DNA from 2 places in the Allobosea sp. LjRoot237 genome. Region 1 is predicted to be linked to the other one. Evidence: predicted binding sites of a transcription regulator. Region 1 holds the regulator's gene; the other holds the start of a gene.

The links. The regulator PhoB, encoded in region 1, activates phosphate uptake and scavenging genes when phosphate is short. The targets are predictions, from matches to a motif close to TGTCATNNANCTGTCAT.
Positions count from the first base shown of each region.
Region 2: ACSQ24_RS07740 (UDP-2,3-diacylglucosamine diphosphatase) is a predicted target of PhoB. The motif match lies at 3,395-3,411, and genes of this name have one in related genera.

Region 1 covers NZ_CAXUQP020000001.1:5,362,478-5,368,093, forward strand. Annotated here, with positions in the region: gene argF (ornithine carbamoyltransferase) at 1-770, opposite strand, end outside; gene ACSQ24_RS26010 (aspartate aminotransferase family protein) at 773-1,993, opposite strand; gene ACSQ24_RS26015 (hypothetical protein) at 1,990-2,145, opposite strand; gene ACSQ24_RS26020 (GcrA family cell cycle regulator) at 2,539-3,087, shown strand; gene ACSQ24_RS26025 (NUDIX hydrolase) at 3,176-3,613, shown strand; gene ACSQ24_RS26030 (YnfA family protein) at 3,613-3,933, shown strand; gene phoB (phosphate regulon transcriptional regulator PhoB) at 3,942-4,640, opposite strand; gene phoU (phosphate signaling complex protein PhoU) at 4,670-5,392, opposite strand; gene pstB (phosphate ABC transporter ATP-binding protein PstB) at 5,433-5,616, opposite strand, start outside.
Region 2 covers NZ_CAXUQP020000001.1:1,594,264-1,599,879, forward strand. Annotated here, with positions in the region: gene ACSQ24_RS07715 (antitoxin Xre-like helix-turn-helix domain-containing protein) at 1-28, opposite strand, end outside; gene ACSQ24_RS07720 (helix-turn-helix domain-containing protein) at 115-735, opposite strand; gene ACSQ24_RS07725 (DMT family transporter) at 856-1,785, opposite strand; gene ACSQ24_RS07730 (N-acetyltransferase family protein) at 1,921-2,373, opposite strand; gene ACSQ24_RS07735 (SDR family oxidoreductase) at 2,554-3,333, opposite strand; gene ACSQ24_RS07740 (UDP-2,3-diacylglucosamine diphosphatase) at 3,461-4,291, shown strand; gene ACSQ24_RS07745 (glycosyltransferase family 4 protein) at 4,291-5,388, shown strand.

The DNA.
Region 1 (5,616 bases):
TTTTCGGCGCGGCCGAGCAGGCGTTCGTCGACCTGATAGGGCCGCAGCAGGTTGTGGCGCGTGCCTTCCTGATCACCCATCGAGACCCAACAATCGGTGATGACGCAGTCGGCGCCTTCGACCGCAGCTTCGGGCCGACTGGTCAGTTGCAGCTTCGCGCCCTGCTCGCGGGCCCAATCGAGCAGGGCAGGCGGGGGCGCGAGCTCCTCCGGCGTCGCTATGGCCAGCTCGAAATCGAGCCGGCCGGCGGCATGGACCCAGGAGGTCAGGACATTGTTGGTGTCGCCGGTCCAGGCGATGCGTTTGCCCTTGATCGAGCCCTTGCGCTCCTCGAAGGTCATGACGTCGGCCATGACCTGGCAGGGGTGCTGGCGCTTGGTCAGGCCGTTGATCACCGGCACGGTGGCGTATTTCGCCATCTCGACCACCGCGTCATGGTCGAGCATGCGGATCATGATCGCGTCGACATAGCGCGAGAGCACGCGGGCGGTGTCGGCGATGGTCTCGCGCTCGCCGAGCTCGATCTCCTGGCCGGTCACCATCATCGGCGAGCCGCCGAGCTCGCGGATACCGACATCGAAGGAGACGCGGGTGCGGAGCGAGGGCTGCTCGAAGATCATGGCGATGACCTTGCCCTCGAGTAGGCGGTCGCCGGCAGCGTCGGGCGTACGCCGACGGGCCTTGATCTCCTCGCCGGCCCTGAGGATGGAGCGCAATTCGCCGGCGGAGAAATCGGAAAGGTCGAGAAAATGACGCACTGGAGCCCCCATGCTCATTCCGCCGCCGGCCGGGCAAGCTCGGCCTCGACCGCGCCCGCCGCCTTGTCGAGCCGCGCCACCGCTTCGGCAACCTCGCTCTCGCCGATGATCAGCGGCGGCAGCAGGCGCACGACATTGTCGCCGGCAGCGACCACGAGCAGGCCGGCTGCCCGCGCCTGGGCGACGAAATCGGTGTTCGGTGTCCTGAGCTTGAGGCCGAGCATCAGCCCCTCGCCGCGGATCTCCTCGATCACGGCGGGATGGTGGTCCTTGAGCTGGGCCAGCGACTGGCGCAGACGCAGCGCCGTCTTCTGGACGCGGTCGAGGAAGCCCGGCGCCAGGATGATGTCGAGCACGGCATTGCCGACCGCCATGGCGAGCGGGTTGCCGCCGAAGGTGGTGCCATGCGTGCCGAGCGTCATGCCGGCGGCCGCCTCTTCGGTGGCTAGGCAGGCGCCCATCGGGAAGCCGCCGCCGATGCCCTTGGCGATCGACATGATGTCGGGGGCGACACCGTAATGCTCATAGGCGAAGAACTTGCCGGTGCGGCCGACACCGGTCTGGATCTCGTCGAAGATCAGCATCAGCCCATGCTCGTCGCAAAGCTCGCGCAGCTGCTTGAGGACACGCATCGGCACCGAGCGCAGGCCACCCTCGCCCTGGATCGGCTCGATCATCAACGCAGCGGTCTCCGGCCCGATCGCCGCCTTCAGCGCCTTCTCGTCGTCGAAGGGCACCTGGTCGAAGCCGTCGACCTTCGGACCGAAGCCGTCGATGTATTTCTGCTGGCCGCCGGCGGCGATGGTCGCGAGCGTGCGGCCATGGAAGGCGCCTTCGAACGTGATGATGCGATAGCGCTCGGGATGGCCTTTCGCGGCGTGATACTTGCGCGCCATCTTGATCGCGCACTCGTTCGCCTCGGCGCCCGAATTGGTGAAGAAGACACGGCTTGCGAAGGTCGCCTCGCAGAGCCGCCGCGCCAGCTTCTCGCCGTCGGGCATCGTGTAGAGATTGGAGGTGTGCCAGATGCGCTGCGCTTGGGCAGTCAGCGCCTCGACCAGGTGCGGATGGGCATGGCCGAGCGAATTGACGGCGATGCCGGCGCCGAAATCGAGATAGCGCTGGCCGTCGGTGGCAATCGCCCAGGCGCCCTCGCCGCGCTCGAGAGCGATCGGGGCGCGGGCATAGGTCGGCAGGAGAACGGAGGACGCGGCGGAAACGGGAGCGGTGCTCATGGAGCGAAATCCTTGCGGCGAAACAGGGAGGAAGCGCGGAACCTCAGATCGGGAACGGAGATGCGGAGCGCTTTCGGCATGATGCCGGCATGATGCGACCCGCCGGCGACATTATCGTCGCTGGCCGTTCCCGCCGTCTCGTCGCGCGTCAAGCCGCATCGATGGAAAATCCCGATCGCTCAAAAACATAAGCGCCGCCCGATGGGGGCGGCTGCGTGAGGCGACTATGCAAAACCGGCCCCGCCCTGTCAATTGCGGCTGACCTCGCGGCAGCGTTGCCGAATAGACTCACCGTTTCGCCGTTTGCAGTGATTGGCTGGGGAAAAGCCGAATTACGATTCGGCGACTCTTGTGGCCGAGTCAGGCCATCTTGTATGGTCTCCCTCGTCAGATACGACATCTCGTGCGGCGTCTCCAGTATCGTCAGTTCCGGGCGTAACGGCTTCCGTTTAGCAACGGGCGCTGCCGGTATCGGATTCCGCCATGATCTCTCCCTATGCCTCGCCGGCGTGCCAGCGGGACATGACGAAGACAGGTGCAACTCCATGACCGAAGCCGGAGCCTGGACCGAGGAACGCGTCGAGCTGCTCAAGAAGCTCTGGAACGACGGCCTGAGCGCGAGCCAGATCGCCGCCGAGCTCGGCAACGTCACGCGCAACGCCGTCATCGGCAAGGTGCATCGCCTTGGACTGTCGGGCCGCGCCAAGAGCCCGGGTTCGGCGACACCGCGCCCGCGCAAGCCGGTGGCTCGCCCGCCGAGCCACCCGGCCGGCCACCACAGCAGTGGCGGCGGCCTGACCCGCGGTAATACCGCGCTCGCCCCGCAGTTCGCGCCGGAGATCGAGGCCGAGGCACAGGTCGCGCGCGAGCCGGCTCCGTCCGAGGATGTGGTCGTGCCGTTCTCCGAGCGGGTCACGATCATGGAGCTGCGCGAGTATATGTGCCGCTGGCCGATGGGCGATCCGACCACCCCGGAATTCCGCTTCTGCGGCGGCCGCAGCGCGACCGGAATGCCCTATTGCGCCTATCACGCCCGTATCGCCTACCAGCCGGCGGCCGACCGGCGCCGCGACCGCAAGGTCATTCGCGCCTGAGCAACTGACGCGAGACTGCCAGAATAGCGGAAGCCGGCCGAAAGGCCGGCTTTTTTCGTCGAAGCCAGGCTCGATGCACGAGGCATCCATGAACATCCCCGGATCTAGCCCGATCGAATACGCCTGTGCCCTGCCGATCAGGGAGGGGCGGCTCCTGCTGGGATTGCGAGCCGCGCACCGCTGGAACCGCCCATCCTGCTGGGACACGATCGGTGGTCACGTCGAGCCCGGCGAGAGCGCCGAGGCAGCCCTTGTCCGCGAGCTCCAGGAGGAGATCGGCGTCACGCCGACAGGTTTCCGCCGCTTCGAGACCATCGAGACGACGGAGACGGACGGCGTCACTCCCGCGCTCTGGCATCTGTTCACCGTGGGCGAATGGGCAGGCGAACCCGAGATCAGCAATGACGAGCACAGCGAAATCCGCTGGTTCACCTTCGACGAGGCCCAATCGCTGACACCGCTGGCGTCCGAGGCTTACCGCCCTGTCTTCGCCCGGCTCGCGGCAGCCTTCGGGCCGGGCACGTAATGGCTACGATCGCGATCTATGCGGGAGCGGCGCTGGCCGAGATCGCCGGCTGCTTCGCCTTCTGGGTTTGGCTGAAACTGGACAAGCCGGTCTGGTGGCTGCTGCCGGGCCTGGTCTCGCTCGCAGCCTTCGCCTGGCTGCTGACCCTGGTCGACAGCCCCGCGGCCGGGCGCGCCTTCGCCGCCTATGGCGGCGTCTATATCATCGCGTCGCTGGTCTGGATGGCGCTGGTCGAGAAGGTCGCACCCGACCGCTACGACCTAGCCGGCGCCGCGCTCTGCCTCGCCGGCGCAGCGGTCATCGTTGCAGCGCCGCGCTGACGGAGGTGTCAGGCGCGCGCAAACGTCTCGTCGAAGGCGTAACCGGCGCCGCGCACGGTGCGGAGCGGATCCTTGGCATTGGCCGGCGTGATCGCCTTGCGCAGGCGCCCGACATGGACGTCGACGGTGCGCTCGTCGATATAGACGTCGCGGCCCCAGACGGCGTCGAGCAGTTGCGCCCGCGAATAGACCCGGCCCGGCGCCTGCATCAGGAATTCGAGCAGGCGGAACTCGGTCGGCCCGAGATGCAGCTCGGCACCGGCCCTGCGGACACGCCGCGTCGTGCGGTCGAGCTCGAGATCGCCGGCGGCAAGCAGGCCGGCGACATGGCCGGGCTTGGCGCGGCGCAGCAGCGCCTGGATGCGCGCGATCAGTTCGGGCAACGAGAACGGCTTGACGACATAGTCGTCGGCGCCGGTGGCAAGGCCGCGCACACGCTCGGTCTCCTCGCCGCGCGCCGTCAGCATGATGATCGGCACGCGCTCGGTGTCGCGCCTTGTGCGCAGACGCCGGCAGAGCTCGATGCCGGAGAGGCCGGGCAGCATCCAGTCGAGCAGGACGAGATCCGGCGTGTGGTCGCGCAGATGCAGTTCGGCGTCGTCGCCGCGCGCCACGCTGTCGACCTCGAAGCCTTCGGCCTCGAGATTATAGCGCAGCAGCAGGGTCAGCGGCTCCTCGTCCTCGACGATCAGGATGCGTGCGGGCATGTCAGCGTCCGTTCAAACCTCTGCCAAGCTCAGCCATTGGCCGCCGGCAGGTCGACGAGAATGTTGGTGGTGTCGAGCTTGGGCCGGGTCTCATCGATCGACTGACCCGTAACGAGGTAATGGATGGTCTCGGCGATGTTGGTGGTGTGGTCGCCGATGCGCTCGACGTTCTTGGCGCAGAACAGGAGGTGCGTGCAGAAGGTGATGTTGCGCGGGTCCTCCATCATGTAGGTCAGGAGTTCGCGGAACAGCGAGGTGTAGAGCGCGTCGATCTCGTCGTCGCGGCGCCAGACCTCCATCGCCTTCTGCTCGTTGCTGGCGGCGTAGGCGTCGAGCACGTCCTTGAGCTGGGCCTGGACCAGGCGGCTCATATGTTCGAGGCCGACGACAGCGCGGTGCGGCGGCGAGAACTGGCCGGAGATCGCGACGGCGCGCTTGGCGATGTTCTTGGCGAGGTCGCCGACCCGCTCGATATCGGCGGCGATGCGGATCGCCGAGATCAGCTCGCGCAGATCGTTCGCCAGCGGCTGGCGCCGGGCGATGGTCAGCACCGCCTTCTCCTCGACGTCGCGCTGCAGGTTGTCGAGGCGCTGGTCGGCGCTGATGATCTTTTGGGCGAGCACGGTATCGCGGCGCACCAGCGCCACGGTCGAATCGCCGAGCATGCGCTCGGACATGCCGCCCATCTCGGCGAGGCTGCGGCGCAGGCCCTCGAGATCGGCGTCGTAGGAGCGGACGATATGGTCGGACATCGGGGCGTATCCTTCGGGGCTGGCCGACGATTTCAGGGCGTCAGCCGAAACGGCCGGTGACGTAGTCCTGCGTCTGCTTCTTGTGCGGGTTCATGAAGATCGTGTTGGTGGCGGCGAACTCGATGACTTCGCCGAGATACATGAAGGCGGTGTACTGCGAGATGCGCGCCGCCTGCTGCATGTTGTGGGTGACGATGACGATGGTGAAGTCGGTCTTGAGCTGC
Region 2 (5,616 bases), 3.8 Mb from region 1:
CGCGAGCCATTGCCTCGTAGGTCAGCATCGATCTTGCCTCGTTTCATCTGAGGCAAAATATAGTCTCGACTGAGGCTTCCCGCAAGCGGGGCTGCAACAGAGGCGAGGCGGCCTTCAGTCCATCACTGCCGCCTTGAGGATGCAGACCATCAGGGCCGTGCCTGGCTGGCCGCTGACGCAGCGGACGACGTGCTGGCGGTCGCAGCGATAGCGCAGGGTCTCGCCGGCCTTGGCGCGCTGGGTGATGCCGCCGACCTCGACTTCGAATTCGCCGGCGCTGACCGAGAGCGATTCGATCGAGCCGCGCTGATGGCCTTCCGAATCGAGCTCGCCGCCGGGCTCGGCGCTGACCTCGTACCATTGCAGCCATTCGACGGTTTTGATCCAGCCGATGATGGCGAGGCGCAGCTTGCCGTCCTCCGAGACCAGGATCGGCGTATCCGATCGGGCGATCTTCTCGATGAAGGCCTCTTCCTCATTGGTCGAGAGCACGCGCTCGATCGAGACGTCGAGCGCCTGCGACAGCCGCCAGATCGTAGCCAGGGTCGGATTGGTCTCGTTGCGCTCGATCTGGCTGATGATCGACTTGGCGACGCCGGACTGTTCGGCCAGCTCCGAGAGCGAGAGATTATAGGCCTTGCGCAACCGCTGGATCGTCTTGCCGAGCTGGCCGGAGATGACCTGTGCACCCGACTCAATTTCGCGGCCGCCACGTTCCCTGGTTTCGATACCCATTGCACTCTTGCCTGCCGTCGCGCCTTGCCCGTTCAGGAATTTGTCCGTTTGGGAAAGAGAACGATTGTTTGTCTTAGCGGACAATGCCTCGGATCGCTCCAAGCGGCAAGTCGGGCTGCCTCAGACCGAGCGGGATGGGCCGGCTTCGCGAGTCTCCTTCTTGAGCAAGCCGAGTTGCTGTTCGCGCAGGATGACGTAGATGCCCGAGGCGATCACGATCAGCGAGCCGATGAGCACGGCCAGGAGCGGCCACTCGCCGAAGACGAACCAGCCGAGCGCCGTCGCCCAGATCATCGTCGAATACTCGAAGGGGGCGATCAGCGAGGCGTCGCCATAGCGATAGGCTTGGACCAGCAGCATCTGGCCGAGGCCGCCGAGCACGCCGATGGTGACGAGCAGGATGAAGTCCTTCAGGTCGGGCACCGTCCAGCCGAGCGCCAGCGTCAGCAGGCCGAGCAGCGAGGTCAGCGACATGAAATAGAAGACGATGGCGCCGGTCTTCTCGGTATGAGTCAGGAGCCGGACCTCGATCGAGGCGAAGGCCGAGCAGAAGGCGCCGGCAAGCGCGAGCAGCGCACCGATGGCGGGCCCTCCCGAGAGGCCATGTCCGAAGGCCTGCGCGCCCATATGCGGCGAAAGCATCAGCAACACGCCGACGAAGCCTACGGCAACGGCGGTCCAGCGGTAGATGCGGACGCGCTCCTTCAGGATCAGCGCCGCCAGCACGACGACGATCAGCGGCGCGGCGTAGCCGATCGCGACCGCGTCGGAGAGCGGCAGCAGATGCAGGGCGGCAAAGCCGAGGAACATGCCGGTCGAGCCGATGACCCCACGCTTGAGATGGCCGCGCAGATTGCTCGTCTTGAGCGCTTCCGGGAATTCATGGCGCCAAGCCAGCCATATGATCAGCGGGATCAACGCGAAGAACGAGCGGAAGAAGACGAGCTCGCCTGTCGGATAGCGCGAGGCCAGCGTCTTGATGCCGGCCGACATCAGCGTGAACGACAGGGCTGAAAGCAGCTTGAGGCTGATGCCGAGGAGCGGGGACAAGGGAAAAGGTCGGGCACGAGGAATGGAAGTCTTGTGCAAGACTTCCATTCCTTAGACCATGAGCGTGGAGCCGTTCCAAGCACCGATCTTGCACATCGGACCGGCGATGTGCGGGAGGCGGCGTCGACCAGCCGATCAGGAGAGTCGATATTCGAGGATCTCGTCGTCCCGGTCGTCGAACGTACCGGTCGAGGTCCAGCCTAGGTGCCGGTAGAAGCCATAAGAGCGTACGGTCGGATCGGACGAGCAGCCAAGGAACAGCCTGGTGAAGCCGAGCGCCCGGAGTTCGTCGACGACCAGATCCAGCAGGCTCTTCCCGATGCCCTGTCCTTCATAGTCCGGCAGCAGCGCCAGCACGACGATCTCGCCGGTCTCGCGCTCGCCGAAGCAATAGCCGACGATCTCATCGCCAAAGGTTGCGACATGGCCCGGCAGGCTGCCATCGGCGATGGCGGCGCGCCAGCCTTCCAGCGTGACACCCGCAGCGGCCAACCGCTCGACCGAGAAGGCGTTCTCCCGTGTCCTGCCGCGCAGAATGACGCAGGCTGGCGTGTCTTCGGGGACAGCTCGTCGATAGGCGATGGTCATAGCGCTCGGGTTGGCTTTGTTACGTTAGAGGTCCTTCGACCCTCATCCTGAGGAGCCATTCCGCGAGGAATGGCGTCTCGAAGGATGCTCCAGCAGACTCCGGAGCCATCTGAAGCATCCTTCGAGACGGCCGCCGGAGCGGCCTCCTCAGGATGAGGGCTCAAACTCTGTTGGCGGTTTTCAGAAGTTCGTGCGGAACGAGCCGCCGTCGATCAGGAAGTTCTGGCCGGTGATGTAGCCGGCATGGGTGCTGGCAATGAAGGCGCAGAGCTTGCCGAATTCGTCGGCCTCGCCGAAGCGGCCGGCCGGGATCTCGTTGCGGCGCAGTGTCATCACCTCCTCCTCGGAGATGCCCTTCATCGCCGCGACGCGCTTGGTCGAGGTCGTCAGCCGGTCGGTGGCGAAAACGCCGGGCAGGATGTTGTTGATGGTGACGTTGGCATGGGCGATCTCGCGCGCCACGCCGGCGAGGAAGGCGGTGAGGCCGGCGCGGGCACCTGACGAGACGTCGAGCCCGGTCAGCGGGGTCAGCACGCTCGCCGAGGTGATGTTGACGATGCGGCCGAAGCGCCGCTCGATCATGCCGTCGACGACACGCTGCACCAGCTCGAGCGGAGTCGCCATGTTCTGCGCGACGCCTTCGAGCAGCGCCTCGCGCGTCACCTCGCGGAAGGGCTTGGGCGGCGGGCCGCCATTGTTGTTGACGAGGATGTCGGGGCTGGGCGCCGCGGCGAGGAGCGCGTCCTGGCCGGCTTTGGTCGAGACGTCGGCGACGACGGCAACCACGGTGGCGCCGGTGCTGGCGCGAATCGCGCTTGCGGTCTCCTCGAGCGTCTTGGCGTCGCGGCCGTTGACGATAACCGTGCAGCCGGCCTCCGCCAGCGCCTGCGCGCAGCCCCGACCCAGCCCCTTGCTCGAAGCGCAAACGATGGCCGTGCGGCCTGCAATTCCAAGGTCCATCCGTCGTCTCCTCAACAAGCTTCGCTTTCGTGAGCGCAGGCAAAGCACGGTTTTCCCGCCGCGTCATCAAAGCGTAGTGCAAATCAGACACACGCCGGAGGCATCGTAACAGGACGGGTCGGCTGCTATGAGCGACGACAGCGACGCCAAACAGGTTCGCAGCATCTTCATCTCCGACCTTCATCTGGGCACGCGCGGAGCGCAAGCGGACCTCGTGCTGGAATTCCTGCGCGCCTATGACGCGCCGAAAATCTACCTGGTCGGCGACATCATCGACGGCTGGCGGCTGAAGAGCGGCTGGTACTTCCCGCAATCGCACAACGACGTCGTCCAGAAGCTGCTGCGCAAGGTGCGCAAGGGCTCGACGCTGATCTACGTCACCGGCAACCACGACGACTTCCTGCGCGACTACACAGGCCTGCAATTCGGCGGCATCACGCTGGTCGACGACATCGTCCACGAGACCGCCGACGGCAAGCGCATGCTGGTGATCCATGGCGACCTGTTCGACCTCGTGGTGCGCAACGCCAAATGGCTCGCCCTCCTAGGCGACTGGGCCTACACGGTCGCGCTGGTGCTCAACCACGGCATCAACCGGGTGCGCCGTGTCTTGCGGTTGCCGCACTGGTCGCTCTCGGCCTGGGCCAAGCACAAGGTCAAGAACGCGGTGAACTATATCGGCGAGTTCGAGCAGTGCCTCGCCGATGAGGCGCGCCGGCACAAGGCCGACGGCGTGATCTGCGGGCACATCCATCACGCCGCCCAGCGCGAGATCGGCGGGCTGACCTACATCAACACCGGTGACTGGGTCGAAAGCTGCACGGCGGTGGTCGAGCACGACGATGGCCGCTTCGAGATTATCCGCTGGCCGCAGCACCGGCAGAAGGGCGAGAAGCCTGCATTGCCGGCGCCGACGACGCGTCCCGCCCCTGTGCCGAGCCTCGTCGAGGCGGCGTGATGCGCGTCCTGATCGCGACGGACGCCTGGCGCCCGCAGATCAACGGCGTGGTGCGCTCGCTGGAGCGGATGGTCGAGGCGGCGCCGGAGTTCGGCGTCACCCCGCATATGCTGACGCCGGAAGGCTTCTGGCAGGTCGGTCTGCCGTCCTATCCCGACATCCGCATCGCGCTGGCGACGCGCCGGCATGTCGCCCGGCGTATCGCCGAGTTCGCTCCGGACCATATCCATATCGCGACCGAAGGGCCGATCGGCTGGCTGACGCGGGCGGTCTGCCTTGCCCAGAAACGGACCTTCACCACGAGCTATCACACCCGCTTCCCGCAATATGTCGCGGCGCGCTGGCCGATTCCCGAGAGCTGGAGCTATCGTTTCCTGCGCCGCTTCCATGGACCGGCCGCCGGGGTGATGGTCTCGACAGCGACCGTCGAAGCGGAGCTGCGTGCGAATGGTTTCGAGCACATCCTGCGCTGGGGGCGGGGCGTCGACCTCTCCTTGTTCCATCCACGGCCCGAGAGCGTGCTCGACCTGCCGCGGCCGGTTTTCCTCAGCGTCGGCCGGGTCGCGGTCGAGAAGAACCTCGAAGCCTTCCTGTCGCTGCGACTGCCCGGCAGCAAGGTCGTGGTCGGCGACGGGCCGGCCCGCGCCGACCTCAAGCGCGCCTTCCCGGATGCGCATTTCCTCGGTGCGCGCGAGGGTGAGGAGCTGGCTGCGATCTATGCCTCCTCCGACGTCTTTGTCTTTCCGAGCCTGACCGACACGTTCGGCATCGTGCTGCTGGAGGCGGCGGCGAGCGGGCTGCCCGTCGCCGCTTTCCCGGTGCAGGGGCCGAGCGACGTCTTCGCCGGCAGCCAGGCCGCGGTGCTCGACGAGGATCTGCGCAGTGCCGCACTCGCGGCGCTGCGCCTGCCGCGCGAGGCCGGGCTTGAACTCGCCCAGCGTCATAGCTGGCACAGCAGTGCCGAGCAGTTTTACGGCCATATGCGCCGCGCGATGCAGTCTGCGGCGGCAGGGAAGCCGGCGCGCGCCGAGCTGGCGCCTGCGTCGACGACTCTCTCCGTACGCCTGGAGCCGGCCGAGCGGAAGGAATTCGCGTAGGATCGCGCCGTCTTTCTGGGGTGACGCGCAGCGTCGAGCCCGGAGCCCATGACCACGACGGCGCCAAGGATCCCTCCGTCATTGCGAGCGTAAGCGAAGCAATCCAGGAGCGGCAGAGCTCTTCGTCTTCCTGGATTGCTTCGTCGCTACGCTCCTCGCAATGACGAGAAACGTCGTGTTCATGGATTCCGGGCTCAGGCCTGCGGCCTGCCCCGGAAAGACGACAAG